4 regions of the Paenibacillus sp. FSL R7-0179 genome follow, and region 2 is predicted to be linked to each of the others. Evidence: predicted binding sites of a transcription regulator. Region 2 holds the regulator's gene; each other region holds the start of a gene.
The links. Region 2 encodes Rex, which represses fermentation and respiration genes when NADH is low (regulators of the CRP and FNR family bind a similar motif). Its sites were predicted from a motif close to TTGTGAAATATTTCACAA; they were not measured.
Positions count from the first base shown of each region.

Region 1: the regulator Rex is predicted to act here: its motif matches at 6,529-6,546, upstream of MKX63_RS21175 (flavocytochrome c).
Region 3: the regulator Rex is predicted to act here: its motif matches at 2,869-2,886, upstream of MKX63_RS19230 (FAD:protein FMN transferase).
Region 4: the regulator Rex is predicted to act here: its motif matches at 6,830-6,847, upstream of pflB (formate C-acetyltransferase).

Region 1 is NZ_JBBOCC010000002.1:1,073,365-1,081,512, reverse strand. It holds gene MKX63_RS21195 (NAD(P)/FAD-dependent oxidoreductase) at 1-1,105, shown strand, start outside; gene MKX63_RS21190 (flavocytochrome c) at 1,226-2,785, opposite strand; gene dcuS (DcuS/MalK family sensor histidine kinase) at 2,913-4,526, opposite strand; gene MKX63_RS21180 (FMN-binding protein) at 4,692-5,051, opposite strand; gene MKX63_RS21175 (flavocytochrome c) at 5,077-6,507, opposite strand; gene MKX63_RS21170 (hypothetical protein) at 6,692-7,150, shown strand; gene MKX63_RS21165 (response regulator) at 7,278-7,997, opposite strand.
Region 2 is NZ_JBBOCC010000001.1:3,745,021-3,753,168, forward strand. It holds gene dinG (ATP-dependent DNA helicase DinG) at 1-1,403, shown strand, start outside; gene MKX63_RS16510 (redox-sensing transcriptional repressor Rex) at 1,543-2,193, shown strand; gene MKX63_RS16515 (amidohydrolase) at 2,183-3,484, shown strand; gene MKX63_RS16520 (cell wall elongation regulator TseB-like domain-containing protein) at 3,514-4,035, shown strand; gene MKX63_RS16525 (aminoglycoside adenylyltransferase domain-containing protein) at 4,319-5,089, shown strand; gene MKX63_RS16530 (hypothetical protein) at 5,358-5,900, shown strand; gene MKX63_RS16535 (AAA family ATPase) at 5,893-7,395, shown strand; gene MKX63_RS16540 (3-hydroxyacyl-CoA dehydrogenase family protein) at 7,528-8,148, shown strand, end outside.
Region 3 is NZ_JBBOCC010000002.1:579,193-587,340, forward strand. It holds gene MKX63_RS19215 (metallophosphoesterase family protein) at 1-329, shown strand, start outside; gene MKX63_RS19220 (GNAT family N-acetyltransferase) at 342-803, shown strand; gene MKX63_RS19225 (HAD family hydrolase) at 825-1,538, shown strand; gene MKX63_RS19230 (FAD:protein FMN transferase) at 1,633-2,745, opposite strand; gene MKX63_RS19235 (TetR/AcrR family transcriptional regulator) at 2,909-3,481, shown strand; gene MKX63_RS19240 (hypothetical protein) at 3,502-3,627, shown strand; gene MKX63_RS19245 (SGNH/GDSL hydrolase family protein) at 3,682-5,436, shown strand; gene MKX63_RS19250 (glycosyltransferase family A protein) at 5,568-6,500, opposite strand; gene MKX63_RS19255 (DsbA family oxidoreductase) at 6,732-7,457, shown strand; gene MKX63_RS19260 (oleate hydratase) at 7,723-8,148, opposite strand, start outside.
Region 4 is NZ_JBBOCC010000001.1:3,501,142-3,509,289, forward strand. It holds gene MKX63_RS15295 (MDR family MFS transporter) at 1-853, shown strand, start outside; gene MKX63_RS15300 (Crp/Fnr family transcriptional regulator) at 1,087-1,806, opposite strand; gene MKX63_RS15305 (alpha/beta hydrolase) at 2,232-3,062, shown strand; gene MKX63_RS15310 (GNAT family N-acetyltransferase) at 3,052-3,576, shown strand; gene adhE (bifunctional acetaldehyde-CoA/alcohol dehydrogenase) at 4,053-6,674, shown strand; gene pflB (formate C-acetyltransferase) at 6,936-8,148, shown strand, end outside.

The DNA of each region.
Region 1 (8,148 bases), on a different contig from region 2:
CCGCATGTCCCTCAGTGGAGCAGATACTGTTCTTATCGATAAAAGAACAGTCGGCACCGGGAGCTCCCATGCCAATACGGGACTGCTGCAAATCGCCAATGACAAATCACTGACTGCCTGCATGAATACCTTCGGGGAAGAGAACGGCGTGCTGTTCTACAGACTTTGCCAGCAGGCCATGCGCGCGATTCTGGAGTTGCCCGGCAAGCTGGACATCGATCCGCAGATTATTGAGCGCAGCAGTCTGCTGTATGCCAGTACGCCGGAAGATGTTGCTATGCTGAAGCTGGAGAATGAGAATCTGGTGAAGCACGGCTTCGATTCGGAATTCTGGGAGGAAGAGACGATCCGCGCCCATTACGCCTTCTCCAAGCCAGGTGCACTGTATTCAAGGGGAGATGCAGAGACGAATCCGCTGCGGACGGTACACAGCCTGATTCATAAGGCGCACTCCGGCGGGGTAAGGGTCTATGAGCATACCGAAGCCCTTCATTATGAGTACAATGAAGACGGCGTAATCTGTCATACCGCGAACGGCCGGATCTTCGCGAAGAATGTGGTCTTCGCCATGGGATACGAGACCCAGGAGATGAAGAAGGACCGGGGAGCAGAGCTGATCAACACCTATGCTATTATGACCGAGCCTCTGCCTCATCTTCCAAAATGGCATGAGCAGAGCCTGCTCTGGGAAACGGCACGGCCTTATCTGTACTTCCGGACCACTCCGGACGGACGCATCATCGCCGGCGGCAAGGATGAGCAGCTTACCAGCGTGGAGCGGCGTGAGGTAAGAGTCCTCTCCCAGTGTGAACGTCTGGTCGAGGAGGTTACAGCCCTGTTCCCGGAACTGCAGGGAATCAAGGCTGAATATTCATGGGGAGCGGTCTTCGGCTCCACCCATGACGGACTGCCTTATATGGGACCGCACCCGGAGTTCCCGCACTGCTACTTCATTGAAGGCTATGGCGGTAACGGCACGGTCTACAGCATGATTGCCGCCGGGCTGCTTGCAGATACCCTGGCCGGCAAGAGCCGCCCGGAGCTGGAGCTGTTCTCGCTGACCCGGTCGCCGAAGCCTGCGCCCTCCCCGGCGATACAGTCTTAAGGACAACTTGTTCAGGAAGGCAGCTGCATCAGAGAGAGCTGCAACACAGAAAGGGATGCCCGCATAGCCTGATGGCTGCGGAGCATCCCCTTTTACATAAGAACAATATGGAATAATAGCTTATTGCGCTTTTACAAATTCAGCCGACTTGATCCCTGCCTGCCGTCCGAAGATAATAATCTCGGCTACCGAGTTACCGCCGATGCGGTTCTCGCCGTGCAGCCCGCCGACCACTTCTCCTGCCGCGAACAGGCCGGTAATCGCTTTGCCGTCTTTGTTCAAGACCTCAGTGTTGGTGTTGATCACCACTCCGCCCATCGTATAGTGAATTCCAGGGCCGATCTGAATCGCATAATATGGAGCACCGGACAGATCATTATCCATACCGGTAGCTCTGCCGAACTCGGCATCCGACTTACTCTTCACCGCACTGTTCCATGTATCCACGGTGGTCTTAAGTGCAGCGGCCGGAACCTTCATCTGATCCGCCAGTGCTTCGATGGTATCTGCGGTCTTGACCACACCCATCTTGATGTATTGATCTACCGCCTTGACACGGGATTTCACTCCGGCGTCGAACACGAGATAAGCGGATTTCTCAGGAAGTGTATTAATGGAAGCCGTCACCTTGTCACGGGTATCCATCTCATTGCCGAAGCGCTTGCCCTCAGCAGATACAAGAATGGCTCCTTCGCCCCGGACCGCTTCACCGATCAGGTAGGATTTCTCCTGCTGTACAGTCGGGTGAACCTGAATCTGGTCCAGGTCTACGGTAGTTCCGCCAACCTTCTCAATCATGGTAATGCCGTCGCCGGTGCTGCCAATCTGATTGGTCGTTACCAGCCCTTGCAGATCCGGGCGAACCTTGGCAATCAGCTCTTTGTTGGCCCCGAAGCCGCCGGTGGTTACGATAACCGCTGCTGCGCTGATCGTTTTGTCATCGGCCTGGTTGAACAGCACCTTCACGCCGTTCACCTTCCCGTCCTGTACCGTAAGCTCCTTCACATCCGCATTGACGAACAGCGGAATGCCCTGCTCCTGAACATTGCGGACAAGTCCGGCTACAAGATATTGTCCCACGGCCGAGCCGTCCTCCGGACGATGGGTACGCTTCTCCTTCATACCGCCGGTAATTGTAATATTGTTCAGGCGGATTCCGATGGAATCGAGCCAGTCAATGGCACCTGCGGATTGATCCACGAAGAAGTGCAGCAGCTCCTTATTGTTCGTATCATGTCCGCCCTTAAGGGTCTCTTCATAGAACAGTTCGTTGCTGTCTTCGATGCCCTGCTCCTTCTGGAACTTGGTCTGCGAGGCATTCATCCCTGAGGAGGATTTGGTTGTATTGCCGCCGGCTACCGGCATTTTCTCTAAGATAACCGGGTTCATGCCGGCCGCTTTGGCTTCCAGGGCAGCAGACATTCCTGCACCGCCTGCGCCGACGATGACGATATCATATTTATCTTTTAACTGATCGTACGGAGTATAGCTCGCTTCGGATGCTCCCGACACGGCCTCTGCCTTCTCTGTAGGTACAGCGGTTGCTGCCGGCTCTGTGGCCGCGCTGCCCGCTTCCTTGCTCTCATTCTTGCTGCCGCCTGCATTGTTGTTTCCGCAGCCTGCAATGACCAGCATCACGGAGAGAATGAGGATCAGCGCCGCTGTTAATCTCTTATTCATGTGAGTTGTGCCCCCTTGTGCATATTTTCACAATTATCATAGCGCCAAAGAAGCAGTTTATGGAACCTTCCGTAAGTTATTAAAGAGTTTTGTAACTAAAGTAAGCGGGCATGCGGACCTTAAATGTTCACATACCCTCCTCCTCCTTCACCTCATAAGGCACATCCACGATAAAATGCGCTCCCGGCCCGCAGCCGGCGGCAAGCTCAAGATGACCGCCAAGTTTGTCTACACTTTTCTTCACCAGATATAGGCCGATTCCCCGTTGTTCCCCCTTGGAGGAGTAGCCCTGAGCGAAGATTTTCTCCCCCAGGCCTGCCGGAATTCCCGGACCGTTGTCGCTTACCTCGCATAGCAGCCGCCCCTCTTCATATTGAAAAGCAAGCTCCACCCGCTTCACGGGTTGCCCGCAGAGCTCCTCCAGTGCCTCCAATGCATTATCCAGCAGATTGCCGGCAATCGTAATCAGCTCATGAATCACCTGCGGATCGGCCGGCTCCGGCAAAAAACTGTCTCCAGTCAGCACCAGCTCCATCCCTGCTTCGCGCGCCCGGCTCAGCTTCCCCAGCAGAAATCCGGCCAGCACCGGGTCCTTGATCTGTCTCGTGATCGCCCCAATCTCCTTCTGGTAATTGCTTACCGTCCCCAGAATATATTGCTGCAGCTCATCATACAGGCCCATATGCGTCATGCCCATAATGACATGCAGCTTGTTCATGAACTCATGGGCACCGGAGCGCAGCGCTTCTGCATAGACCGAGACTCCCGACAGCTTCTCCGCCAGCACAGCCAGCTCGGTCTCATCCCGGAAGGTGGCAATCGCGCCAACGATATTCCCGTTCACCCGGACTGGCAGGCTGTTCACCAAAAGAGAACTGTCTCCCAGCTCCAGCTCCTGGTCCTGTATCCCCTCTCCCTCAGCCAATACCCGCTCCAGCCCCAGCTCCGGCCAAAACTCGGCAATCTGCCGGTTCATGGCGCTCCCGCCAATCCCCGCTGCCCGCAAAAGCCGCTGCGCCTCCATATTAAGGATGGTAATCCGCGCCTGCTGGTCTACGGCAATAATTCCCTCCCGCGTGGATTCCAGCATCGCACTGCGTTCCTGGAGCAGCTTGGAGATATCCTCCGGCTCCATCCCGAACACCATCCGCTTGATCTGGGCCGCCAGAATGAATGCTCCTCCCGCTCCAAGCAAGGCTCCCGAGACCAGAATCGCAATGATCGTCCACTCATTCAGCAGGACCAGCCGCTCGACCCGCTCCAGGGACAGACCGGCAATGACCACACCCACCTGATGCCCCCGGTTGTTATAGACCGGCACGAAGCCGCGCAGGGATCTGCCCAGCGGACCGGCCCCTTCGGAGATGCTCTCCCCTCCGCGCAGCGATATCTCCTGACCGCCTCCCGCAAAGGGCAGACCGACCAGCGAAGCATCCGGATGGGAATAGCGGATTCCCTTCATATCTGTCACGACCACGAACATAATATCATTGCGGCGGGCGATTCTTGAGGTGTAGTCCTGAATCTCCTTGCTGTTGCCCTCACTGAGTCCCTCAGAGACCAGCGGAATCAAGGCGATGGTACGGGCAATCGTAATCGCCTTATCCTCCAGCGCCTGCCGGGTCTGCGGAATAATCTGATTGCGGAAAATAAAATATAAAATCAGCAATACCAGCAGCACAACGGCAGACACCATGACGGCGATCATTGTGCGCAGACTGTAGCTTTTTTTCCTGGCCACTTGCGTGATGACCTCCCTTCGTATCCTATTCCCTTCGAACTATATTAGTTGAGCCTGAGTTTGTAAAGCTACTCCTCAGGATCGCTTCGTAGGGGATAGACGAATGAAGCAAGCCCAGCCGTTCTGCCGGAGACAGGAGGGCTGGGCTTGCTGATTGGATGATAGCTACTGCTTCTTGGCCTGTTCCAGCGCCTGGGTCACCGCTTCAATAATCCCGCCGCTGGAGCCGGAAGCCCCGGAGAGGGCGTCTACGCCTTCTGTGGTTTGCTTTTCAATAATTTCAGGAATTGTATTCTCCACAGCCGCATCGATCATCGCCTGCGTCTCCTTGTGCTCTTCTACGGTAATGGCGTCGATCTTCTCATCCTTGATTTCTACCGCCACTTTAATATCACTCTTGACTCCTTTGCCTGTTCCATCATATGTCCCGTCCACATACTTGCCGGAAGATGAAGAGCATCCCGCCGTAAGTACTGTAGCAGCCGCAAGGGCAGAGAACAGCAAGGTTTTTGTCCACTTCTGCATGAGTAATTCCTCCTTCTGAAAGTTCCTATTTCTTCAGTGCCTTCACAGCTTCATCTGCAGCAATCCGCCCGAAGGTGATGATGTCTGCCAAAGCATTACCACCCAGACGGTTCGCACCATGAACCCCGCCTGTAACTTCGCCTGCTGCATACAGTCCGGCAATGACCTGATCCTTGGTATCCAGCACCTGAGCCTGCGGATTAATCGCTACGCCGCCCATTGTATGGTGAATTCCTGGTGTTATCTGAATTGCATAGTACTTGCCTTGTTCAAAAGAAAGCTCCAGATCCGGCCGTTCAAACTCTGTATCCTTGCCGGAAGCAACGAAGCCATTATACGTATTCAGTGTATCCGCCAGTGCTTTGCCGTCTACCCCAATCTGGGCCGCCAATTCTTCAGGAGTCGCCGCTTCTTTGACCAGATCCATTCCAAAGTAGACTTCGGTCGCTTTCAGGTTCGCACGCAGCTCATCATTGAAGATCAGATAAGCCACCTTGCCCGGCTGGGCCAGAATATTCTGGGACACGACATCGCGGGTCAGCAGCTCATTCGTGAACCGTTTGCCGTCGGTGTTGACCAGAATTGCCCCGTCTCCGCGCACGCCTTCGGTGATCAGCACGCCTTGACCCGGGATAGTGGTCGGATGAATCTGAATCTCCTTCATGTCTACCAGCTTGGCGCCGATCTTCTCTGCCATCGTTGTACCATCGCCGGTTGCGCCCGGATGGTTAGTGGTGGAGAACCCTTCCAGCTTCGGCTGGTAGCCCTTGATCATCTCCATATTGGCTCCGAAGCCTCCGGCGGCCAGAATCACGGATTTGGCATTGATCGTGTACTCCTTGCCTTCCTTGTCGGTCACCTTCACTCCGGTAACTACACCTTCATCATTCTTGACGATCTCTTTGGCTGTCGTTTGCATTCTTACATCAATCTTCTCATCCTGCAGCTTCTTCTTCAGCGCAACGACGATGAAGTTCCCGGCCGCCTCGCCGCCCTTCGGACGGTGAATCCGGTTCACGCTTGCCCCGCCTGCGCGTCCCACTTCAGACAGCTCGGCTCCATTCTCCTTCAGCCACTCCACGGAAGCCGCCGCACCGTTCGTAAGCCTTCTGACCAGATCCGGGTTATTGAGATTCTTGCCGCCCTTCATAGTATCCTCGAAATGCAGCTCCGGACTGTCTGTGATACCAGCCGCTGCCTGATAAGGTGTTCCTGCCGCATTCAGCCCGCCTTCCGCACGGACGGTGTTGCCGCCAAGCATTGGCATTTTCTCAATCAGAATGACCTTGGCTCCCTGGCTATGTGCTTCAAGCGCTGCAGTCATCCCCGCTCCGCCGCCGCCGATAATTACGATGTCCGTAGACTCCCCTTTGGTGCTGTTACAGGCAGGCAATACCACCAGACTTGCCAGCAGCAACCCTTTGCTCAGCAGACTTCCCCATCTCTTTCTGTTCATTCTGTTCTCCTCCAATTGTCATTGTGCATATTTTCACAATCATCATAACCTGAAGGAGCCCCGACTAGAATATTTAGTAATTAAAGAAATGATAAAGTAAATAAAGGTAGTGAATTTGCTTGAATGTGGTTATAGATTTATAATTGGAGCTTATACAACCGTATCACTAGGAGGAGCAGAAACTATGGAAAAAAGCGAAAAATATTGGCTGGCCGGTGCTGTTCTGGCTGTAGCCGGTGTCTCCCTGATGAGCTACACTGCAAGCCGCTATACTTCATTTAAAAGAGTAGTTGCCCGAACCATCCGTCTGGAAGATATCGCTGCACTGGAAATTACCCGCCTGTCTTCTGTTCCCGGTGAACAGAAGGATATTGTGATCACCGAGCCGGAAGCGATTAAGCGGATCTACGATGATTTCTCCGGTGTCCGCCTGATGAAATCCGCCCGCAATGTGAGCACAGACAACAAGTACAGCTATTACCTTACCATCGTCCAGGCCGACCGGAAGCAGCGGTTCGACATTATTTTGAAGGGCAAGCATCACATGATTATCTATGACAATGACATGAACAACCCGCACCTGGTAGCCTATAAAATCATTAACGAGTTCAGTCCGCTGGCTCTGCAGCAGGCCTTCGATTGATTCTGCTCACGCTTATGTATGGCATAGCTTAATAACCTTCACAGCTAATGTGACGGCTATATGGAGTCATGGAACGCCTGAGGCAGCCTCGGGACACCGTGACTCCGTTTTATTTTATAGAGAAAGCTTATAGATATTTACGGATAAGTTCATGCCCTTCAGGTCTCACCTTATACATATACACCGGCCTGCCTACCGCCCCGTAGCTAAGCTCCATTTCCAGAATACCGGCCTCCGTCAGAAAAGCCAGATATTTGCGGACCGAGATCCGCGAGATGGGCGCATGACTGCTGATATCCTCCGTGGAGAATATCGGGCTCTCCAGCCGGTTAATCGTGCTCCAAATGCTCTCCAATGTGCCTTCGGCAAGTCCCTTGGGCAGCGGCAGGGCAGCGTTCTTCTCCTCTTCCGTCCCGAGCGAATGCCGCAGCAGCTTATCCAGCTGCTCCTGGCTGAGATGCTCCTTGTGCATCAGCTTATAATTTTCACGATACGCCGACAAGGCCGCCTGGAAGCGGGCAAACTCAAACGGCTTGATCAAATAATCCACGGCCCCGTTCTGCAGCGCCTTGCGGATGCTGGCATTGTCACTGGCGGCGGAAATCACAATGATATCCACCTTGCTCCCCTGCTCCCGCAGAGCAGAGAGCAGCTGCAGCCCGCTGACCCGCGGCATATATATATCCAGCAGCACCAGATCTACCTGCTCCTTCTCCAGCATAGTCATCGCTTCATCCCCTGTAGCGGCCCAGCCCGCATACTCAAAGCCCGCAACCTGCTCCAGATAATGCCGGTTAAACTTCGCCACCATCGGGTCATCCTCTACGATCAACACTCTAATGTTCATGGGTTCTCCTTGTCTTTTGTGCAATTACAACTATATATAACTACAACTAATATAACATTGCGGCGGGGACTTTTGGAGGGAGGTGTCTGGTTACTTGCTATTATGTGGAAAGATTACGTTGTTACTGTACTTCAATTGAAAAAGAAAATTA
Region 2 (8,148 bases):
AATATTTCACATTCGCCCATACCCTCACCCGTCTCTACAAGGATAGCCGGAGCGGGCAGCTGCCTGCCCTCCGTCAGAGTCTGCAGTCTTCAGGCAGTGAGCAGGCCTCCGAATGGAGCGGTGTGATCGACCGGATCTACCCCGATCTTCTGACGGTGAAGGAATCCTGGGATGCGCTCAGCGACCGGCTCTTCAGCCTGCTGCCCGAGCGCAGCGATGCCGGAGCCGGTGAAGCAGGCCAGCTGGTGGCGCGCCTGCAGCCGGGCAAGAAGCCGAAGGATTGGGAGGAGCTGGCCGCCCTTGAGAATACACTGAACCTCAGTCTAAGCGACATTATCCGCAAGGGTGACAAAATGCTCAGTGAGATGCGTGACACGGACAGCCAATCCTCCTCGGACAGTCTTGTGACTGATATCGGCGGGTTATTCAAGGATCTGGCATCCATTAGAGAGCAGATCCGCTTTTTCATGAGTCTGAACGATGAGAATATCGTGTATTGGCTGGAGGGAAGCGGTAATTATAAGGGGAAGTCTCTGCAAATGTATGCTGTTCCCGTTGATGTCAGTACCCAGCTCAGGGAGCTGTTCTTCGACAAGAAGAAGAGTATCATCCTGACCTCGGCCACCTTATCCGTGGATAAGTCCTTCCAGTTTATGATCGATAACCTGGGTCTTGGTGAAGCTGCGGAGCAGGGTCGTCTGATGACAGCGCTGCTTCCGTCACCGTTCAAATACAGGGAGCAGGCTCTGCTGGTTATTCCCCGCGACTTCCCGAGCGTCAAGGGAAGCATAGGGGATGCCCGCTTTGTGGACACCCTCGTTCACTCTCTTGCCGAGACTGCTGTAACCACGCGGGGGCGGATGCTGGTGTTGTTCACCTCCTATAAGATGCTTCGGCAGGTCTATGATCCGCTGAAGGAGGCGCTTGCCTCCCAGGATATCGCGGTGCTCGGACAAGGTGTGGAAGGCGGCAGCCGGAGCAAGCTGATCCGCCGCTTCCAGGACAGCCCGGCCTCGGTCCTGCTGGGTACCAGCAGTTTCTGGGAAGGGGTGGATATCCCCGGAGAAGCATTGACCTGTCTGGCGATTGTCAGACTGCCGTTCCAGCCGCCGAATCACCCGCTGGCAGAAGCGAAGTCGGAGCTGCTTCAGGCACAGAAGAAGAACCCGTTCATGAAGCTGTCCGTGCCGCAGGCTGTCATCCGCTTCAAGCAGGGCTTCGGGCGGCTGGTCCGCACGGCGCAGGACCGGGGCATCGTAATTGTGTACGATACCAGAGTCATTGAATCGCATTACGGAAAGTACTTCCTGTATTCACTCCCCGGTCCCAAGATGGAGCATATGCTCACCGAGCAGATGGTCCCGAGAATTGCCGAATGGCTGGAGGACGGCGGGGTTTCCTAATTCATCTGCTATTGCTATTATTAATAAGTCATGATAAACCTGAAGATCCGTTCCCGCCCTGTCCTGCCGCTCCGGCAGGCGGGGGGGCACGGTTGCTATAATTGTAAGGGTCTAACACAACTTTTAAGGAGGAGAATACATGAAATCGGATAAAATATCGGAGGCCGTCGTGCGCAGGCTCCCAGTGTACCTGCGTTTCCTGAACGATCTCCAAAAACGTGAAATTTCCACAGTCTCTTCTCAGGAGCTGGGCCAGAAGCTTGATCTGAATCCCGCCCAGATCCGTAAGGACCTCGCTTATTTCGGTGATTTCGGCCGAAAGGGCATCGGCTACGATGTATCCTATCTGATTGAGAAGATCCGCCATATTCTCAAGCTTGATCAGCAAATTAATGTTGCACTGGTTGGAGCCGGTAATCTCGGTCATGCCTTGTCTAACTATAACGCTTACTTGAAGGATACGATGAAGATTACTGCGATCTTCGATGCCTACCCGCCGAAGGTGGGCCAGCAGATCAACTCGCTGGTTGTGCAGCCGATGGAGGAGCTGAGCGATACCATCCGCTCCCAGGGCATCCGGATCGGGATTATTACCGTACCTGACAGCGAAGCCCAGAATGTAGCTGATATTCTTGTGGACTCCGGCATCGAGGCGATTCTGAACTTCGCACCGGTTATTCTCAAGACGCCTGCCAATATCCGGATTCATGCCGCAGATTTCACCACAGATCTGCAGAGCCTGGCCTATTATTTGCATGATGGAAAGGATGAGGCTGAAGATGAGCAGTAAGATCACGATAATCAAGAACGGGCACTTTCTGGTTCCGGGCAGCGATAAGCCGGTTCTGAGCGGGTATATGACCCTGGCGAATGATCTGATTACTTACATAGGTGAAGCTGAGCCGGTAGTGGAGGCTGGCGCCCAGGTCGTAGACGGCAGCCGTCTGCTGTTCATGCCGGGACTGGTCAATACCCATGGACATACGGCCATGTCGCTGCTGCGCGGATACGGCGATGATATGGTGCTTCAGACTTGGCTGCAGGAGAAGATGTGGCCGATGGAAGAGAAATTCACTGGTGATGATGTATATTGGGGAACCTCTTTGTCCGTGCTGGAAATGCTGAAGGGCGGCACAACCACCTTCCTCGATATGTATGATCATATGGACCGTGTTGCGGAAGTAACAGAGCAATCCGGTATTCGAGCGGTGCTAATGCGCGGCGTGATTGGGCTGTGTCCGGAAGAGGTGCAGCAGGCGAAGCTCGCTGAAGCGGTTGCTTTTGCCCGTAACTGGCACGGCAAGGCTGACGGCAGAATCACTACCATGCTCTCGCCGCACGCCCCGTACACCTGTCCTCCAGAGTTTTTCATGAAGTTCGTGGAGGCTGCGCATGATCTGGATCTGCCGATGCATACCCATATGTCCGAGACGCGCCATGAAGTGGAGCAGAACGTGGCCGACTACGGTCTTCGTCCAGTCGCGCATCTGGAGAAGCTGGGAATGTTCACCCGTCCTTCGCTCATTGCCCACGGGGTTCATCTGAACGATGAGGAGATCGGGATTCTGGCCCGCTATAATGTTGGTGTGTCGCATAATCCCGGCAGTAACCTGAAGCTGGCCAGCGGGGTTGCACGTGTTCCTGAGCTGCTGAGAGCCGGGGTTAAGGTCTCCCTGGGTACAGACGGCGCTGCTAGTAACAATAACCTGGATATGTTTGAAGAGATGAGGCTGGCGGCTCTGATCCATAAAGGCGTAAGCGGTGATCCTACAGCCGTACCGGCTCCTGAGGCGCTGCTGATGGCTACGGAGTACGGGGCGCAGTCTGTTTTCCTGAGCGGGGTAGGCCGGCTTGCAGCAGGGATGAAGGCCGACTTCATCGCGCTGGATATTGATCAGCCTCATCTGCTGCCGCATACCGATCTGCTCTCCCATGCCGTCTATTCGGCAAGCGCCAAGGATGTAGAGCATGTATGGGTGAACGGCCAGCAGGTAGTGAAGCATGGACAATGCCTGACACTGGATGAAGAAGCTATCCGCCGCAAAGCACAGGAGACGTTCGAGAGCCTGCTTAAACGGTAATTCAGGGGAACGGGAAAGGAAACAGTGTGGTGAAGAAGAAGAGGAGAAAATGGATCTGGCTGGGGATTACCGTGGTGCTGCTCCTTCTGTTCGGACTAAGCCAGTTCTATGCCTACATTATGAAGGACCAGTGGAACGAGCGGAGTGAAGCCAAGGAGCTGGCCCGGGCGCGAGCCGGACTGACAGAGGTAACCAAGGCCCAGAAATCCGTCTGGAATGACAATGAGATCTACTGGGTGCTGACCGGTAAAAATGAAGCGGGGACCGAGCTGATGGTGTGGGTCCGTTTCACCTTGGAGGGCAAGCCTGCCGGAGGCGACAACGGCCTGTATGCCGAAGAGCTGAGCAAAGGCACCTCGGAAGAGAAGATGCGCGAAATCATAGCCGCACAGCTGCCGGACGTTAAGATTGAACGGCTGCTGCCCGGTGTATATAACGGGGAATATGCCTGGCAGCTATTTTACAAAAAAGACGGGCGATTCTATTACAACTTTTACCGCTTCAAGGATGGCAGCGCCATCGGTGAAGGGTACAGTCTGCCGAACCGTTAAGCTAAGGACTCAGCGGCAGAACTAAATTGCGGAGGAACAGATGATCTGTTCTTCCGTTTTTTTTGTATCCATCATGTTGAAAATAATCTGGAGCTGTTCTTGGACTGGTGGCAGACGGTCACGGGGCAACACCGCTGTATTGTCAGGGTATTCTTCTTGGGGCGGAACTGTGGCTAAATGGAGATATATGGTTTGAGATACATCGATGAATATACTTGAATTGATATACTGATTGTATACCTCGAATGCTATCGCCAACATACATAAATGTCTCTCAAGGAGGATGATTGAATTGGAAGTTTTAGCATATTTGGATCAGGCAGTGGATTTGTTTAAGGAAGAGCTGGGGGAGAATCTGTCGGGGATTTATCTGCACGGCTCCCTGGCGATGGGTTGTTTTCACCCGGATTCAAGCGATATTGATCTGCTGATTGTCGTAGAGGACAAGCTGCCAGCAGAGGTCAGTCAAAGACTTGCCGGGCGTATCGTAGCCTTTCATGACAGTCTGCCGAATAAGCGCGGAGTTGAACTGTCTATCGTCCTGAAGACATACCTGCACAATTTCGTGTATCCTACGCCGTTTGAATTTCACTTTTCAGAAGCTCATTTAGAGCGGTATAGAACCGATGAGAATTATCTGTGCGGCGGGTTTGAGGATGCTGATCTGGCGGCACATTTTGCAGTAGTCTACCATCGCGGGTTTATCTTGTACGGGGAACCGATCCGCGAGGCCTTTGCGCCGGTAGACCGCAGGTATTATCTGGATTCTATTATCCGGGATATCGATGATGCGCAGCAGAATATAGGGAATGCTCCACTCTATTACACCCTGAATCTATGCAGGGTACTCTACTATGTGCAGGAAGGTCATGTCTCTTCCAAGAAGGAGGGCGGGGAGTGGGGACTGCAGCATTTGCCGGAACGCTATCACGGGCTGCTGAGACGGTGTCTGAAGGAATATAGCGGTGCGGCCGTCGCCGATGGCTATGAACCGGAGCAGTTAACTGATTTTGCGGAATTTATGATGGCTGAAATTGGCGTTAGCCGGATGTAGGGGACACCGGAATATGAATGTAGCAGCGGCATTTCAGGCTATGAATCTGAGCTGCCGTTTTTTCATGCCGCATGAAACATCCAGAAATTAGTATCAAAAATTTTAAATATATTCACAACTTTATGTAAAATCGTATATACACCTGTGATATACTACTACTTGTATTAAGACATGCTTAAGAGCATGTCAGTCTCGGATGGGCGCTAGACACGCTGGATGGTCTTTATTATAGAGTTATGCTCGGTCATTATTGAGAGGAGGACGTTTCTTGAAACTGCGTCTTATGCCTGTGCTGCTAACGTCTCTGCTGTCTGCTGCATTATTGTTTGGTGGCTGGTATTCTTACCGTCAATTCGCGGTGCAGGAGCCGCTGCAGAAGCTGGTATCATCCTACGAGGGAGTGAAGGATTCCCATATTACTATTAAACGCAATGAGGTCACTTTGAAACTGGATTTGCAGCCGGGCACGAAATTACGTGAGCTGGTGCAGTATGTATCGAGAGAAGGCAGCACCGCCATTGACGGCCGGACCTTGAAGCTGGATGTGGAACAGAAGCCGAGTGAGCTGCTGGATGAGTATTGGGATAAAGCGATGTTCTCTGTAGCAGAAGCGATGGAGAGCCGGAAGTATACATTGATACCAGCGAAGCTGGATGGACTGAAGGAGCAGGACAGCAAGTACAGCGGGGTTACAGCCGCCACAGAGATTGACGACAACAATGTGTATGTAAGCCTGAGCAACGGCACAGAGAGCAAATTCATCATTCTGCCGCGTGCAGCAGCCAAGATGGGAGTGTGGAACAATGCCTAAGTACTGGAAAGAGGTTGTAGCCGGATTCGTTCCGGTCATGCTGATTTTTATGGCTTTTGTGGGGATTAATATCTTCCCTGTCATTATTGCGCTGGGTATGGTTGCCGCGCTCCTGTTCATTGCCCATGCCCGCGGCGGTCTGGCCGTCAATGCAGGTGCAGATAAGAAGCGCAAGAAGAACGGCCCCTCCAAGCTGACCTTTGAAGAGATCGGCGGACAGGACAATGCCAAGCAGGAGCTGCGTGAAGCGCTGGACTTTCTGATCCGGCATGAGGAAATCAGCAAATTCGGGATTCGTCCGCTCAAGGGAATTCTGCTTACCGGGCCTCCGGGAACAGGAAAGACGCTGATGGCCAAGGCTGCGGCGCATTATACTAACTCCGTATTCGTAGCTGCCTCAGGCAGTGAATTCGTTGAGATGTATGTCGGTGTGGGTGCGGGACGTGTACGCGATTTGTTCAAGGATGCCCGCACGCGGGCGCTCAAGGAGAATAAGCAAAGCGCCATTATTTTCATCGATGAAATTGACGTTATCGGCGGGAAGCGCGAAGGCGGACAGCAGCGTGAATATGATCAGACGCTCAATCAGCTGCTGACGGAGATGGACGGGATTTACAACAATGATACCCCGCGTATCCTGCTGGTAGCCGCAACGAACCGCAAGGAGATGCTTGATTCTGCTCTGCTGCGTCCGGGCCGTTTTGACCGCCATATTCAGGTCGATATGCCTGATAAGAAGGGCCGCAAGTCGATTCTCGACCTGCATGCCAAGAACAAGCCGCTGCATGACACCGTGAATCTGGATAAAATCGCCGAAGAAGCTTACGGCTTCTCGGGTGCACAGCTGGAGAGCGTGATGAACGAAGCCGCGATCTACATGATGCGCGAGAATCTGACCCTGGTGGAGCAGCGTCATCTGTCGATGGCGATTGACAAGGTCATGATGGGCGAGAAGACGGACCGTGAGACCAACCATGAAGAGAAGAAGCGGGTAGCGATCCATGAGCTTGGACATGCTATTATGGCTGAGCTGCTGCGCCCCGGAAGCGTAAGCCAGGTAACACTGACCCCGCGGGGTCAGGCTCTGGGCTATGTCCGGCATAATCCGCAGACTGAGCAGTATCTGTACACGAAGGATTATCTGGAGAACCAGATCATGATTGCCCTGGGCGGAGCGGCTGCCGAAGAGATGTATTACGGCGGACGCAGTACCGGTTCCCGTGGAGACTTCGATCAGGCGCTGAATATCGTCGAGACTATGATGAAGTCAGGGCTCACCTCGCTCGGGATTGCGAATCTACAAATGGTTACCACTGAAGAATTAATGAAGGAAAACAGTAAAATACTGGACGAGCTGATGATCCGCACGAATGACCTGCTGGAGAAGCAGAGAAATATATTTGATTACTCCCTTGACATTTTAATGAAGGAAGAAGTTCTCTCCGGAGAGCAATTTCGTTGTCAATTTCGTGACAGTGTCCTTTTACCGGCATAATTCTTTATGCCGGTTATTTTTTTTTACTTTTCAGACATGCTAAGATATCATTATATGTCGGGCTACTTATTTTTTTCGACAGACAAGGTACAATACAGAAGTATAGATACCTGAAAGGATGGAGACTTTTACATGAATTTTAAGAAGATCGGTGTCATCGGCGGAGGCACAATGGGACAAGGGATTGCCGAAATGCTGGCAGCCAAAGGCCTGGATGTCATGCTGGTGGAGAAGACGGCAGAAAGATTGAACTACTCCTACGAAATGATCGAGACCAGTCTCGACAAGCAGCTGGAGAAATGGGCGATTACCCAGGCGGAGAAAAAGCTGATCCTGGCCCGCATCCAGAAGGTTACACACTTCGCTGAACTGAGCTCCTGCGATATGGTCATTGAGACTATCGTTGAAGATCTGGAAGCGAAGCAAAAGGTATTCAATCAGCTCGATCAGGTGTGTCCGAGCCACATTATTCTTGCCAGCAATACGTCAACGCTTAGCTTGACTGAGCTTGCAAGCTCTACAATGTATCCGGAACGCGTTATCGGCATGCACTTCATACACCCTGTAGGTAAGGTGGATCTGGTTGAAATCGTGCGCGGTCTTAAAACCTCGGACAGCACATTTGAAGATACCAAAGCCTTTGTCGATGAGATTGTTGAGAAAAAAGGCGTTATGATCTACGAATCCCCCGGATTTGTATCTTCGCGCCTCATTTGCCTGTTCATTAACGAGGCTATGCATGTGCTCCAGGAA
Region 3 (8,148 bases), on a different contig from region 2:
ACGATGGCTATGAGATTATTGAGCGCTTCGGCGAGAGTAAGATCCTAACGCTAGAGGGCATGCGCATCGGAATGATTCACGGACACGCGCCGTATTCCCGTAAAGGGACGGATGGCAATGCACTGCTGGCCTTTGAAGGCCAGGAGGTGGACTGCATTCTGTTCGGCCATTCCCATCAGCCGCTGATGCGCCGGGAGAACGGGATTCTGCTGTTCAACCCCGGTTCCCCTACAGATAAGCGGCGCGAAAAGCAATATTCCTTCGGTCTGATGGACATTACGGACCGGAAGATCACAGCCCGTCATGTCTTTTATGATTCCAAGGCGTAAGGGGGAGCAGCATTGTTGAACTTTCGGTTTGAACGGGCGGGTCTTGAGGATGTGGGAGAGCTTGCACCGGTATTTGATGAAATAGGCAGCTTTTACGGCCAAGCTGCCGACCTGGAAGCTGCCCGTGAGTTCCTGACAGCAAGACTGCAGCAGGAGGAGTCGGTTGTCTTCATGGCGGTCGCCGGTGAGGGTGAAGACAGGCAGGTTCATGGATTGGCGCAGTTATATCCTTCGTTCTCGTCTATTACGGTGCAGCCGATATGGATTTTGAACGATCTGTACGTGACGCAGGAGCAGCGCGGGCAGGGGCTGGGTTCGCTGCTGCTTGAAGGCGTGAAGGGATACGCGCAGGGGACAGGAGCTAAGGGACTGACACTGTCCACCATGGTGGACAACACAGGTGCCCAGCGTTTATATGAAGCCCATGGATATGTGCGGGACGAGAGTTTTTATAATTATTATTTATATTTCTGAGGTGCTGTTAGGAGAGTTCATGTGACGGATACAAGTAATAAGCTGGCTGTGTTTTTTGATCTGGATGATACGCTGTATGACCACCTGGTTCCCTTCCGGGAAGCGGTACGTGAGGTGCTGGCCCCTGAGGAGGACAAGCTGGATTATGCGGAGCTGTTCTACACGGTAAGACATCACAGTGATTTGCTGTGGCCGAAGTATCTGCGCGGGGAGATGGAGCTGGAGGAGACGCGGGTAATGCGGCTGGAGCTGGCTTTTGCCGAGTATGGCTTGCCGCTCTCCCGGGAGCAGGCTGTGCAGATACAGGCCTCTTATATTGCCCGCCAGTATACGATTGAAATGATCGAAGGCGTAGCGGAGCAATTACATCGGTTCATTAGCCAAGGCCACCCGGTAGGCATTATCACGAACGGGCCGCAGGAGCACCAGATGGGTAAACTGCGCGGACTGGGGATCGACCGGATCATCCCGCAGGAGATGATCTTCATCTCGGATGCTGTCGGCCTGGCGAAGCCGGACCCGGCCATATTCGCCCATGTTAACCGTGCGACGGGAACGACGCCGGAGAACAGCCTCTATGTAGGCGACACCTGGGCCAACGATGTGGTCGGGGCACTGACGGCAGGCTGGCAGGTATGCTGGTACAATCCGCGCGGGCGGAAGCCGGGTACGGACCATACGCCGAGCTACAGTTTCACCAACTATAAGGAATTCAGCGAGCTGCCGCTGGTGTAATGTTCATACACAAAAAGGTGCCCTCCGTGAGCGAAAGGCACCTTTTTGTGTATTTTACCTGGAAGCTACTTAGCCACATCAGCACCACGCTCCGTTAATTAGCGAAGCTATAAGCCGGATCGGTCAGATTCAGCCGTTTTTTCAGCTCAGAGGTGGCGTAGATCTTGTTATCATCCGTAATGAAGAAGGCCTCAACCTTCTCCGGCAGCGCTTCAAGATATTTCATCCCGTCTTCCAGGCCCATGAGGAACACACCGGTGGAAAGAGCGTCCGCGTCTGTCGCATTGGGGCTCATGATAGTGATACTCTTCAGCCCGTTTTGGGAAGGGAAGCCCGTGCGGGGGTCGAGGATATGGTGGTAACGCACCCCGTCCTGCATGAAGAAGCGCTCATACACCCCGGAAGCATCAATGACCTCATCGGTAATTTTAATCGTGCCGAGCTGGGTGCCCCGGCTCTGATCGGGGTCTTGCAAGCCGATATTCCACTGTGAACCGTTGGGTTTGTTGCCCAGGGCGATAATGCTGCTGCCCCCGAGATTGATCATCGCGCTGTTCAGGCCCTGGGCCTTGAGATAGTCGGCGATCCGGTCAGCCGCATAGCCCTTGCCGATTCCGCCCATGTCCAGCACCATGCCTTCTTTGGCTAACTTCACTGTCTTCGTGGCTTCATCTACGATAACATCCTTATAATTGACCAGGCTCCGCGCCTTGTCGATCGCTGCTTGGTCCGGTACACGTTCTCCGCCTTCACCGATGGCCCAGAGATCCACCAGCGGCCCGATGGTCGGATCATACAGCCCGTCCATTTCCTCGGCATACTTGAGGGAGAGCTTCACGATATCCAGCGTTTCATCAGATACGGCAACGGCTTCTTTGCCGGCTGCCCGATTCACTGCGTACAATTCACCGTTCGTTTTGGTGCGGCTGAACTCGATGTCCATCCGTTCCAGCATGGCCTGAATGTCGTCCATATTCTTCTGCTCCACTGTATCGCCGAACACCTTGATATTCACGACGGTGTCATAAATATAAAATGTCTGCTCCAGGGACTTCGTATCGCCGGTTCCGGTAGCAGCAGGGCTGTCTTCAGTCTTGTTGTTGCCTACTGTAAGCCAGATTACCACAGCCGCAGCGATAACAACGACGAGCGCGGCCAGAGTTACAACGGTTTTTTTGTTCTTAGATGTTTTTTTGATTTCAGACATATTCCACCATCCATACAATTAGTTTCGTGGTTGCATCTTTACTATCATACCCCAGAAAGAACGGCAATGGATACTCATTTGGTGACATTTTGTGCGAAAGCGCGGCTTGCCGAAGGGGGAGGCTTGTGATATTTTCAACATATAAAGTAAAGGAGCATGACCTATGTCTATTGACCGTAAAGCGTTAATTCTGCAGGCAGCAACTCTGTCCTTTGTACAATTCGGCTATAAAGCTACGACGATGGATCAGGTATCCAGAATCGCCAATGTGGGCAAGGGTACGATCTATACCTTTTTCAAAACGAAGGAAGAACTGTTCGAGGAAATTCTGGACAAGGCCACATCCGAATTAACATCGGTGATGAGCCGTGTGGCTGCGCAGCAAATTTCTTTCGTACATAAGCTGCTTCATCTGCTGGATTCCATTCTGGAGTTCCGCCTGGACCATGAGCTGTTCGTGAAGCTGGCCCAGGAGGTCCGGGATATCGGTACAGCCCAGGCGCTCGAAGGCGTGAAGCGGATGGAGGGCTACGCGCTGGACTTCCTGCAGCAGCAGATCGAGGAGGCCATCGGGAACGGAGAAGTGAAGGCCTGCGATGCCAGTGTGGCGGCGTTTATGATTCTGCGGATGTATCTGGCGCTGACCACGGAATGGAACAAATCCCATGTGCCGCTGGATCAGGACAAAATCAAAGAGCATATGATTCTGTTCATCTCCACCGGAATGCTGCAATAGTGGCAAACTAGCGAATTGTTGTGATAACTAAACAGAGCTTCAGGTTGTACGTTGAGCTGCTCCAGCCCCCGGGCTATAATGGATTCGTTAATGCAGACTATTATGGCGCAGCTGAAGTCAAGAGCGGGCATGGCGGCGGGGAATAGCTGTCCTGGTCCTGATGGGTGAGAGCGCCTTCAGACAAAGTGAGGCTGATGGATATGGAAGAGTATAGCAGTGGTACCGGGCTTGGCGGGCAGGAGGGTCCGGCGGCACCCCAAGATCCAGTGGAGCGCCGTGACGGCTTCTTCGTCATGTTCGAGACAGCAATCGAAGCGACTGCCCTGGCGGAGGGTAAGCCCTCGCAAGAGGTCTATCTGGAGGGTAATTATCTGATCGATAAGGCCAAATACATAGGCGGGGTTACGGATGAGCAGATGCTGGCGATGCTTAGGGACTGGACCGGCTTCCGCAAGCTGGTGCATAGCATTGGAGTGTCTGTGAAGACGGCGGAGGAAGGGGCTGCGGTCACTTTTCTCATGCAGAATTGGGGCAGAACCAGCAAGTATGAGACCGGCACGCAGCTGCGGGTCCCCTGCCCGGGCGATGGAACGGAAATCCTGGTGAAGCTGGAGGAGACAGAGTGGTCTGAGGAGGATGTGGCTCCCGGCAAATATGCCTTTGAGTTCAACAACGAGGGGGAACTGGCGACAGCGAGCATCGTTCTCTACCTGAATGACGGATACACGGCGCCTGAGCTGACAGCGGAACCTCCGGTAGACTTCGATTCGTCTGCTTACCGCGCGATGATTGCGAAGTCCCTGCTGCATGCGGGCAATAACCGGCGGCTGAAGCGGGCTATGGACAAAGCTGCGCGCGGCGAGGATGTGACGATTGCTTATATTGGCGGGTCCATCACACAGGGTGCAGGGGCCAAGCCGATCCATACAGAATGTTATGCTTATCAGTCGTACTTGAGGTTTAAGGAGCTGCTTTGCAAGGACGGTGGAGAGAATATTCATTTCATCAAGGCCGGGGTTGGCGGGACGCCCTCCGAGCTGGGGATGATCCGCTACGAGCGGGATGTGCTGAGGGATGGTGCAGCCGCTCCTGACATCGTAGTGGTGGAATTTGCTGTGAATGATGAAGGGGACGAGACGAAGGGCAACTGCTTCGAGAGCCTCTGTCTCAAAATCCTGTCTGCCGCAAACCAGCCAGCCGTCATCCTGCTGTTCAGTGTGTTCGTGAACGACTGGAACCTGCAGGACCGCCTCTCCCCGGTAGGCAGACGCTATAATCTCCCGATGGTCAGTATCAAAGATGTAGTAACAGAGCAGTTCCGGCTGAGTAAGGCCGAAGGAAATATCATCTCCAAGCGGCAATTCTTCTACGATATCTATCACCCTACGAATGACGGGCACCGCGTAATGGCGGACTCCCTGGGCTACCTGTTCTCCGAAACCGCCCGGGCGGGGATGGATGAAGAGGAAGAGGATACGCTGACGGGGGCGCCTGTGCTCGGCAATGATTTTGCCCAGGTCCGGCTGCTGGACCGCATAAGTGATCTGGGCAGCGCAGGTGCTGCAATTGCTATTGAAGCAGGCGGCTTCAACGGTACGGATGACGAACTGCAGCAGGTGGAGATGGATGACAACCCGTTCGGCACTCCGCAATTCCCGCATAACTGGATGCACACGGCTGCGTCCGGCGAGGATCGCTTCAGGCTGACAATCACCAGCAAGAATCTGATCCTGGTCTTCAAAGATTCGCGCAGCCCGGATGTGGGCAAGGCGGAGGTCTATGTGGACGGCAAGCTGGTGCTGACGGCAGATCCGCATGTGAATAGCTGGACGCATTGCAACGCTGTGATTCTGTACAAGAATGAGCAGAGCGAGCAGCATATGGTGGAGATCCGGATGGCGCCGGAGGATCAGGAGAAGTGCTTCACCATCCTGGGCTTTGGCTATTCGGCTTAAGAGCTAAGCGGGTAAAAGGGTGTCACCGGGGCAGCACGAAGCTGCTTCGGGGGCACCCTTTTTGTCCGGCCATGAACAGGACAGCGTCTCGGCTTGTGGTACAGAACTTCTGCGACAGCGCGGAAGCCGGCCTAGTCCAGCATGAATTCCCTGTATTTATTCTTGCGGGGATTAAGCACGAACAGAATGCCGCTGGCGTAGCCGGAGACGGCATTGAAGTTCCGCTTGAGCGTAGACTTGACGGTGAGGTAAGACAAGGTCCAGAGCAGAGCTGCATAATTTTTCACGGGTGCTTTGCGCAGATTCAGCAGATAATAATGATTGACTGCGGTCGCCCGGGCGACCCGGCCTGCCTTGTCGCGCGAGCTGGGCGATTCATGATGCATAATTTTCAGCTCCGGGTTAATCACCAGCTTGCCGTATCTGCTCGCCAGATGGCACATATAGATATCGTCCGCCACTGCATAGCTGGTCATCCAGGGGTACGGCTTCATATCCCGCAGAGCCGAGCTGCGGAAGGACATATTGCAGCCATGGAAGAAGTCCGTCTCAAAAATATTCTCCGTCTCCCCCCATAAGAGAAGAGATCCGGCCAGTGTGCTTGCCGACAGTCTGCCTGGTGACGCCGACATTTGACAGGTCAGCCTGCCGAGCAGCTTGCCCGATTTGCTGCTGGAGAGACCCTTGGCGATTCCGCCGACCCCGGCAATGGACGGATCTGAGGCGTAAGTATCGAGCATCCGGCGGATATAGAGCGGATCATCCAGCTCCGCATCGTCATCGAAGCTGAGCAGAATCTCCCCGTCGATGAGCCCGAGAGCCTCGTAGCGGGAGAGCCAGACACCGGGCTTGGTTTTGCGGTAATAACATAGACTGGCATCCGGAAGACGCCCGAGCACCTCACGGAAATACTCCAGCACCCGTTCTTCGATCTCACCGTCGTCCACAATCAGCAGTTCGATGGAGACATTCTCCAGTCCGGTTTGCGCGCCGATGGATTCAATGCAGAGGGTCAGATCGCTGATCCGGTTACGCGTGGGAATGACTATAGACAGGTCATGCATGCCGCTGACTCCTTTCGGGACGCCATAGACCGTCCGCTTTGTATTAAAGATGTTGCTCTAATTTTACCTGTCCGGCCGGGTGGACGTATATACCTCTTTCGTTTACTTTTCTCCGGGAAGCCGCAGGGAAGAGGGATGCGGGGCGTTCAGAAAGTTTGTTTGTAATTTTCGGTTTTTAACTATATAATAGTAAGTGAATTGCAAGTCCATTACCATTCAGGAGGAATACCCATGAGAATAGATATATGGTCTGATTATGCCTGCCCGTTCTGCTATATCGGCAAAAGACGGCTGGAGCACGCGCTGAGCCAATTCCCCGGCCGTGACCAGGTGGAGGTTGTGTTCCGCAGCTTCCAGCTGGACCCGAATGCACGCACCGATGAGACGAGAGATATTCATGAGCTGCTGGCCAGCAAATACGGCATGACCCGTGACAAGGCCAAGGAGATGAACGCACAACTGGCTGAGCAGGCGAAGGGTGTGGGTCTGGAGTTCAATTTCGATACGATTCAGTCCACGAATACCTTCGATGCTCACCGCTTGAGCCACTATGCCGCTACTCAGGGCAAGGCTGCGCAGATGACTGAACGGCTGCTGCGCGCATACTTCACAGATTCACTGAATGTGGGTGACCGCCAAGTGCTGGCTGAGCTGGCTGACGAGGCCGGACTGGATCAGGCCAAAGTGGCTGAGGTGCTCGACAGTGAGGCTTACGGCGACCGGGTCCAGGCTGACATTGAAGCTGCCCGGCAGCTGAACATCACCGGCGTTCCGTTCTTCGTCTTCAATAATAAGTACGCCGTATCCGGTGCACAGCCGGGTCCGGTCTTTACTGAAGTCCTGGATACGGTATGGGCGGAGGAACAGAAGGGTCCAGAGCTTCAAGTGGTCGGCCAGCCGAAAACCGGGGCTGCACCGTCTGCTGACGGCTGTGATGACGGTTCCTGCAGCATCTGATTGCGATCAGTGGCTGGCTTCAGGTAAGCGTTGCAGCGTTCTGCGCCGGGACGAACGAGTCTGGTTACGGACTACAGTTCCGCTAATTGCGCCAAAAGGCTATTTTAGGCGGCTTGCCGGACTCAGAGGGCGTTATGCATAGGTTTTGGAAGCGGAATTGCAGGATATTCGGGCCTACCTTGGCAAGTTTGCAACAAATGGACGCACGAAACCCCCGCCGCATGAAATTCATGCAGCGGGGGTTTTTATTAGCTGGATCATTCCGTTACCGGAACGAAGTCACCAGACTGGAGAACAGGGTGCGCACATCGTTCTGGTACGCATTGATCGGCTCTACCGGACGATTCACGCTGAACAGGGTGTAGACGGCGATGCGGGCGGCACGGACGGAGTATTCTTCTGTGAAAACAATATCGTCCGGGATCTCACAGTATTGGCCGATAAAGGCCAGATTGGTTGAGCCTTCAGGCACCACCCGCGGCCGGTCGCTGTTCAGGCGCGGCATGAACTGGGAGGTGATATACGGCATCATGCAGGGAATACAGTTGGCGGTAGCCATGATCTCTTCCTTATGCGCCTCGAAGTGCAGATGTCCGATCAGCTCCTCCATAATCTCCTCGCCGGTGCAGTCGCACATTTTTTTGTGCACATAATCGCCGACCTTGTCCGGGTACAGGCCATATCCCCAGAA
Region 4 (8,148 bases), 240 kb from region 2:
AAATGCACAAATTGCCGATATTGTACCGCCGGATAAAAGGGCCGAGGTATTTGCCTTGCTGCATACTGCATTTAACGTAGGTCCAGCCATTGGACCTTTACTTGGATTGGCGGTATTTGCTTGGAATCAGGCTGTTGTATTTGCAATTGCATCTGCTGCATTTGGTCTATATACTTTAATTGTATGGTGGAAAATCCCCGAGACTTTACCGCAAAGGGAAGTAATAAATATTAAACAAAAGGTTCCAAGATTGTCTTGGATAGACAATAAAAAACTTTATCTTTTTACACTTTTCGCCGTTCCCGTCGGTTTACTTTATTCGCAGGTTGAAACGACGCTTCCTCTTCACCTTAAAGATAACTTTGTAAATCATACGTCAATTCTAGCAGTGCTGTTCACCGTAAATGCTGTTCTGGTAATGAGCTCCAATATCTGGATTGCTAAGAAATCAGAGAATAAGTCCTCTAAAAATATGATAACTATAAGCTATATTTTGTTTGCACTGGTCAGCTTTGGATATGGTTATTCACCAAGCTTTCTTACACTCATTATTGTTGAAATCATCTTCTCCTTATCTGAAATGATTGGAATTAATCACTTGCAGAAATATGTATCTTTAATGGCTCCTTTAGATAAACGCGGACGATATTTCTCCATATTCGGAATGTATATGCAGATTCCCCGTTTGATTGGTCCCACTATTTGCGGTTTTGTTTTAGCTAAATTTGGTGGGGGAGTTATGTTCCTCCTTCTAAGCGCTTTACTCCTGCTAGGAGGTTTAATGCAGTATATACATATGGGTAAGTCTAATCAACAGGGAAATCAAGCGAGCAATATGATAAACGTTTCGTAATCCGCAGAATTCCTCTTTTGAATTATCTGTTTTATCAGGACAGATAATTCAAAAGAGGTTTTTTATGTTTTGTATTCCTAAATGAAATATCCGTCTGAAGGAATCCTATCAATGTAGATCAGTTCATCCTGGAATGAAAAAAAGACGCCGGACAGGCGCCTTGACCACTCTATTAAATTTATTGGGTCAGATATGTTTCAATGAGGTGAATAGAGGGTATTATTGATAGGAAATTAAATTCGGCAAATTTCATTGGGACATAATTCGCAGTGGCAGATTTCCTGCAGCATCGCCAGATCCTTGATGACAATCATGCCGTTCTCATACTCTACCGCATCTTTTTTACGCAGATCACTTAGCATCCGGTTAACGCTCTCGCGGGTAGCGCCGATCATGTTGGACAGATCTGTATGCGTGATTTTTTTGTTGATGAGAATGCTGTCGCCCGTCTTCTCACCATAGGTGTTGCCAAGACGGATCAGTGTGGAGCAGAGTGCGCCCGGTTTGCCGTACATCATCAGATCGCGGAATTTCGTCTGGGTGAGACGGTGATGAATCCCCATCCACTTCATGAAGTCGATGGCGAAGTCACAGTGCTGGCAGATCAGAATCTCCAGATCCTTCTGCTCGATCACGCCAACTTCACTCTCTTCAATGACTTCGGCTGTGAAGCTGTGCTTCGTGCTGAAGAACGGGTCAGCCTGACCGACCATGTCGCCGGCCTGATACATATACAGAATCAGTTCTTTGCCTTCGTCTGTAGATTTGGTTAATTTCACACGTCCACGCTTGATATAAAACAGTTTATCCGAAAAATCGCCTTCCCAGAACAGGTGTGATCCTTCAGGGACTACGCGTTCCTTCATGGTGACCAGCAGGCGGTTAAAGTTCTGCTCGGAGAAACAGTTTGTATTGCCGCGGGCTTCGATAACATTATAATGTTCCTTTATCATAATCGACATCCCCTTTATTCCCTCAGTTTTTCAGTAAATTTTAAATTAATTATACCTTGAAATTCCTCTTTATGGGTAAAAATTTTCCCTTAAAAGTGTCGAATTTTTAACATTGTGATAATTTTCACTTCATTTGTGTGAGATTGCTTACGTTTTTGCCCTGAAAAGAGTTCCTGTTCCTGTGTTATAGGATATTATAGCAGCTCCCCCTCTGTTCTGGATAATTCTCGAGAGGGAGCTGCTTTTTTGGTTTCCCGCAGGGTAATGATGTCCGTACAAATGCCTGAAGTTCAATCCATCAGCCTTGCAGCGGATCTGGTGATATCCGGATTGCATGAATTGTAAGAGCTTGATAGAATGGCCCTTGAGGAACTTTTTCCTCTATTATCTATTCTATTTATAGAAGGAAAGCTTGAGGGATGATAATGGAAACGTTGTTGCTATGGCCTAAAGGGGTGCCAGGAGCGCTGGGAACCAGCGAAGAGGATCAGCCTGCGATTACACCTTATTTAGTGGAAGGCAAGGGGAATGCTGCTGTGCTGGTCTGTCCGGGAGGCGGGTACGCCATGCGAGCCGACCATGAAGGCGGTCCTGTTGCGGAGTGGCTGAATACGCTGGGCATCTCCGCCTTCGTACTGCGCTACCGTGTAGCGCCTTATCAATACCCGAGTGCGCTCCAGGATGCGCAACGGGCGCTGCGTACGATCCGCTTCCGCGCGGACGAATTCGGCATTGACCCGGACCGTCTCGGCATTATGGGCTTCTCGGCAGGTGGACATCTCGCTTCTACCGCCGGGGTATCTTATGATCTGGGCAATCCTGATCACCCGGAGCCATTGGAGCGGCTATCCAGCCGTCCTGACCGCCTGATTCTATGCTACCCGGTCATCTCGATGACCGAAGGGGTTACACATCAGGGCTCGAAGGAGAATCTGCTGGGAGCTGTTCCCGGTGCAGAGTTGTCGCTTAAGCTCAGCAGCGAGTTCCAGGTAACCCCGGACACGCCGCCAACGTTCCTCTGGCATACCTCGGATGATGATTATGTCCCGGTAGAGAACAGCCTGTTGTTTGCTGCAGGGCTTAGCCGTCATAAGGTTCCATTCGATCTGCATATCTATGCACACGGCGTACACGGTCTGGGCCTAGCCCCTGAAGAGCCGCACACTAAGACTTGGACGGATGCCTGTGGCTCATGGCTGCAATTGCAAGGGTATACCCGAGCCCCAGGAAAAGCGGGTACATATTATGGAGCTTAGATTTCTACAAGTGACTACAGCGGAAGAAACCGCTGAGGTTGCCCGATTGGCTGCAGAAATATGGCAAGAATATTATGTCTCCATTATTACCATCGAGCAGATTGATTACATGATTGAAAAGTTCCAATCGGCTCCCGCGATAACGGATCAAATCCATCATCAGGGCTACGAATATTACTTGATCCATAATGGCGATGGCTCTATTGCCGGATATATGTCGGCCAGAGAAGAAGATGGCAAGCTCTTTTTGAGTAAGTTCTATATCGGCAAGGAGTACAGGGGGCGCAGCTATGCCAGTCAAGCGTTGGCCTTCCTGGAGAAGCTGTGTGAGGACCGTAATCTGACTCATATCTGGCTGACAGTCAATCGTGACAACGAATCCAGTATTGTGGTATATAAGAAAAAAGGCTTCCGTATCCTACGGGAGCAAATGGCGGATATCGGCAATGGATTCGTCATGGATGATTTTATTATGGAGAAAGAAATTCCGGTTTTTAGAGGGATTTACAGCTAATATAAGCCGTCCGGCGCAATATGCTCAGGATGAAACACTATAAAACCAGTCTAACGCGGGAAGTTTGTGTGGGCTGGTTTTTATTTAGCAGAAAAAATCCATACAAATGGACATAAAGAGATTTATATTTATATTCACCCTGTCAGAGTTATTCTATAGAAGAGTGCCGGATGAGCCGAAGTGACGGCTTGGCATTCATGAGCAGAATTACTGAAACCCACCCGGCTTCATAAGGTTGAGATGGGTCATCAACGCTACAACTGGCCGTATTGCGTTCGCAGATTAGACAAATATTAATTAAATAATACATATAATATGGAAAAGATACCGGTAAATGATCGAATGAAAGCGCTTTGAAAACAACTCAAAAAAAACTTTAAACTTTGTGAAAGATTTCACTATACAAGGTGAAAAGGATGTGCTAAGATAAATGTATAGAAAGAAACAACCTAAAAATTGACAGGAGGACGAGGGAGATGGCAGTTAAAAACGAAGTCGCCGCCCAAGTGAAACAAACCACCGCTGAAGAGTATATTCAGGTTTTGGTGGATAAAGCAAAGAAAGCCCACGAAGCGTTCATGGGCCTGGACCAAGAGCAGACAAACACAATCGTTCATGCAATGGCGCTGGCCGGACTCGACAAGCATATGTACCTGGCAAAACTGGCAGTTGAAGAAACAGGACGCGGAGTATACGAAGACAAAATCACGAAGAACATCTTCTCCACTGAATATATCTGGCACGGAATTAAGTACGACAAGACTGTAGGCGTTATTGAGGATAACGCTTATGACAGCTTCCAGAAGATTGCTGAACCAGTCGGAATCATTATGGGTATCACACCGGTAACCAACCCAACATCCACCACGATGTTTAAAGCTTTGATTTCCGCTAAGACACGTAACCCTATTATATTCGGTTTCCACCCGTCAGCGCAAGAGTGCAGTGCGGCAGCAGCCAAAATTCTGCATGATGCAGGCGTAGCAGCCGGCGCACCTGAGAACTTCATCCAATGGATTGAGCTTCCTACGATGGACAAAACAAACGCATTGATGAACAATCCGGACGTTGCACTGATTCTGGCAACCGGCGGATCGGCAATGGTCAAGGCAGCTTACAGCTGCGGCAAGCCGGCACTCGGCGTAGGTCCTGGTAACGTGCCTGCCTTCATTGAGAAGAGTGCTGACATTGATCAGGCTGTAACAGACCTTATCCTGTCGAAGACTTTTGATAATGGTATGATCTGTGCTTCCGAGCAGGCAGTCATCATTGAAGAAGCCATCTTCGATCAAGTGAAGAAGAAAATGATTGCGAACGGCTGTTACTTCGTTAACAAAGAAGAAGCTGCCAAGCTGACCAGCGGCGCAATGAACGTAGAGAAATGTGCGGTTAACCCGGCTATCGTTGGCCAATCGGCTGTGAAGATCGCTGAAATGTGCGGCATTCAGGTTCCGGCCGGAACGAAGATCCTGGTAGCTGAGCTTGAAGGCGTAGGTACTAAATATCCATTGTCTGCTGAGAAGCTGAGCCCGGTTCTGGCTTGCTACAAAGTGAAGAATGCTGACCAGGGTATCGAACGCGCAGCTCAAATCGTTGAATTTGGCGGCATGGGCCACAGCTCAGCTATCCATTCCAATAATGAAGAAGTCATCATGAAGTTCTCCAACCGTCTGCAGACCGGACGTATTCTCGTCAACTCGCCATCTACACATGGCGCAATCGGCGATATTTACAACACCAATATCCCTTCATTGACACTTGGCTGCGGATCTTACGGACGCAACTCGGTATCGCAGAACGTGACTGCCATCAATCTGATCAACGTGAAAAGGGTGAACCGTCGTACCGTGAATATGCAATGGTTTAAAGTACCTGACAAGATTTACTTCGAGAAGGGGTCCACTCAGTACCTGGCCAAAATGCCTGATATTACACGCGTAGCTATTATCACTGACCCTGTGATGGTGAAGCTGGGATATGTAGAAAGAGTTGAGCACTATCTGCGTCAACGCCAGACTCCTGTAGCAATCGAAGTGTTCTCGGAAGTTGAACCTGATCCGTCGACTACTACAGTGGAAAAAGGTACAGCTATGATGAACAGATTCCAGCCGGACTGCATCATCGCACTCGGGGGCGGTTCCCCAATGGATGCTGCCAAGGGCATGTGGCTGTTCTACGAACATCCGGATGCAGACTTCAATGGTCTGAAGCAGAAGTTCATGGATATCCGCAAACGGGTATACAAATTCCCTAAGCTTGGCAACAAAGCGAAATTCGTTGCGATTCCTACAACTTCCGGTACAGGTTCCGAAGTAACCTCGTTCGCAGTTATCACAGATAAAACAACGGGGAATAATACTAAGTATCCGCTGGCTGACTATGAGCTGACTCCAGACGTAGCTATTATCGATCCTGAGTTTGTATACAGCTTGCCTAAAACCGCTGTTGCCGATACAGGTATGGACGTATTGACACATGCTATTGAAGCTTATGTATCAGTAATGGCCAGTGACTATTCCGATGGTCTGGCAATCAAAGCCATTCAACTGGTATTCCAGTGGCTGGAGAAATCCGCACTGCAAGGCGACAAGCTGGCCCGTGAGAAAATGCACAACGCATCGACACTTGCCGGTATGGCTTTTGCCAATGCATTCCTGGGGATTAACCACAGCTTGGCGCACAAATGGGGCGGACAGTATCACACCGCACATGGCCGCACCAATGCAATCCTGATGCCGCATGTTATCCGTTACAATGCCAAGAAGCCTACGAAGTTCGCTTCGTTCCCTAAATATTCTCACTTTGTAGCTGACGAACGCTATGCTGAGATTGCCCGTATTCTGGGATTGCCTGCACGCACTACCGAAGAAGGCGTAACAAGCCTGATCAATGCAATCCGCGATATGAACAAAAAACTCGGTATCGAAGAATCCTTCTCGGCGCTTGGCTTCGATCCTAAGGACTTCGAATCCCGTGTAGACTATCTGGCTGACCGTGCATTTGAAGACCAATGTACAACTGCCAACCCTAAAATGCCGCTGGTATCCGAGCTTGCTGATGTATACCGCAACGCATTCTACGGAAAATTCGATAACTAAGTAACGATTGCCTGACAAAGAATAAGGTTAAAGGTTAATATGGGACTGGATGGAAGTGACAAATATCACCGAAAGAGTGATATTTGTCACAGTCCTTTTTCAGAAAATAAACTAAAATGTTTATATAAACAACGGTCCCGGTTATGAAGATGCGATTGTGAATTTTATAACAACCATAGCTCATGGGATCACGAGACACGGGATCAACCTTCAAGCCCGCGATCTCTACAAATATACTAAATATAAATGGAGGGATTTAGCATGTCGGTAATTGAAAAAGAAGTACAAGAGGTTAAGTCTGGCTGGAGAAATTTCACAAAAGGTACATGGTCCAAGAAAGTTGACGTTAATAACTTTATTGCCAAGAACATCAAGCCTTATGAAGGAAATGAAGATTTCCTCGTAGGTCCTACCAGCAATACTACTGAACTGTGGAAGATTATCTCCCAGCTGAGTAAGGAAGAAAGAGAAAGAGGCGGCGTATGGGACGTTTCCCTCGATACTGTCTCCACTATCACATCCCATGCTCCTGGTTACATTGACAAGGACAAGGAACAGATTGTCGGCGTTCAGACTGATGCGCCTTTCAGACGTTCCATCCAACCGTTCGGCGGTATCAAAATGATGATCGATGCTACTAAGGCTTACGGCTTCGAGCTTCCGCAGAATATCGTTGACATGTTCACGAACATCCGCAAAACGCATAACCAAGGCGTATTTGATGCATATACACCAGATATGAGAGCTGTGCGTAAATCCGGCGTAATCACAGGCCTTCCTGATGCTTATGGCCGCGGACGTATCATCGGCGACTACCGCCGTATTGCTCTGTATGGTATTGATTTCCTGATCAAAGATAAGAAGCAGCAACTGGCTGAGCTTGAAGTAGACTCCATGACAGAAGATGTTATCCGTCTGCGTGAAGAGCTGTCCGAGCAAATGCGTGCTCTGGGCGAACTGAAACAAATGGCTGCAGCTCACGGTATGGATATCTCCAAACCGGCTGTCAACTTCAAAGAAGCTACACAATGGGTATACTTCGGTTATCTGGCAGCTGTTAAAGAACAGAATGGTGCGGCAATGTCACTGGGACGTGTATCTTCCTTCCTTGATATCTACGTTCAACGCGACGTTGAAGAAGGTACTCTGACTGAAGAGCAAGCTCAAGAAATCGTTGACCATTTCGTAATGAAGCTGCGTATTGTGAAATTCCTGCGTACGCCTGACTATAACGACCTGTTCTCCGGTGACCCGACTTGGGTTACAGAATCCATCGGTGGTATGGCTGAAGACGGTACGACCCGCGTAACTAAGAACAGCTTCCGCTTCCTGCATACCCTGTACAATCTGGGACCGGCTCCAGAACCAAACCTGACTGTACTGTGGTCCGAGAAGCTTCCTGAAGGCTTCAAGAAATATTGTGCCAAGGTATCCATTGAGACCAGCGCTATCCAATATGAGAACGATGATGTAA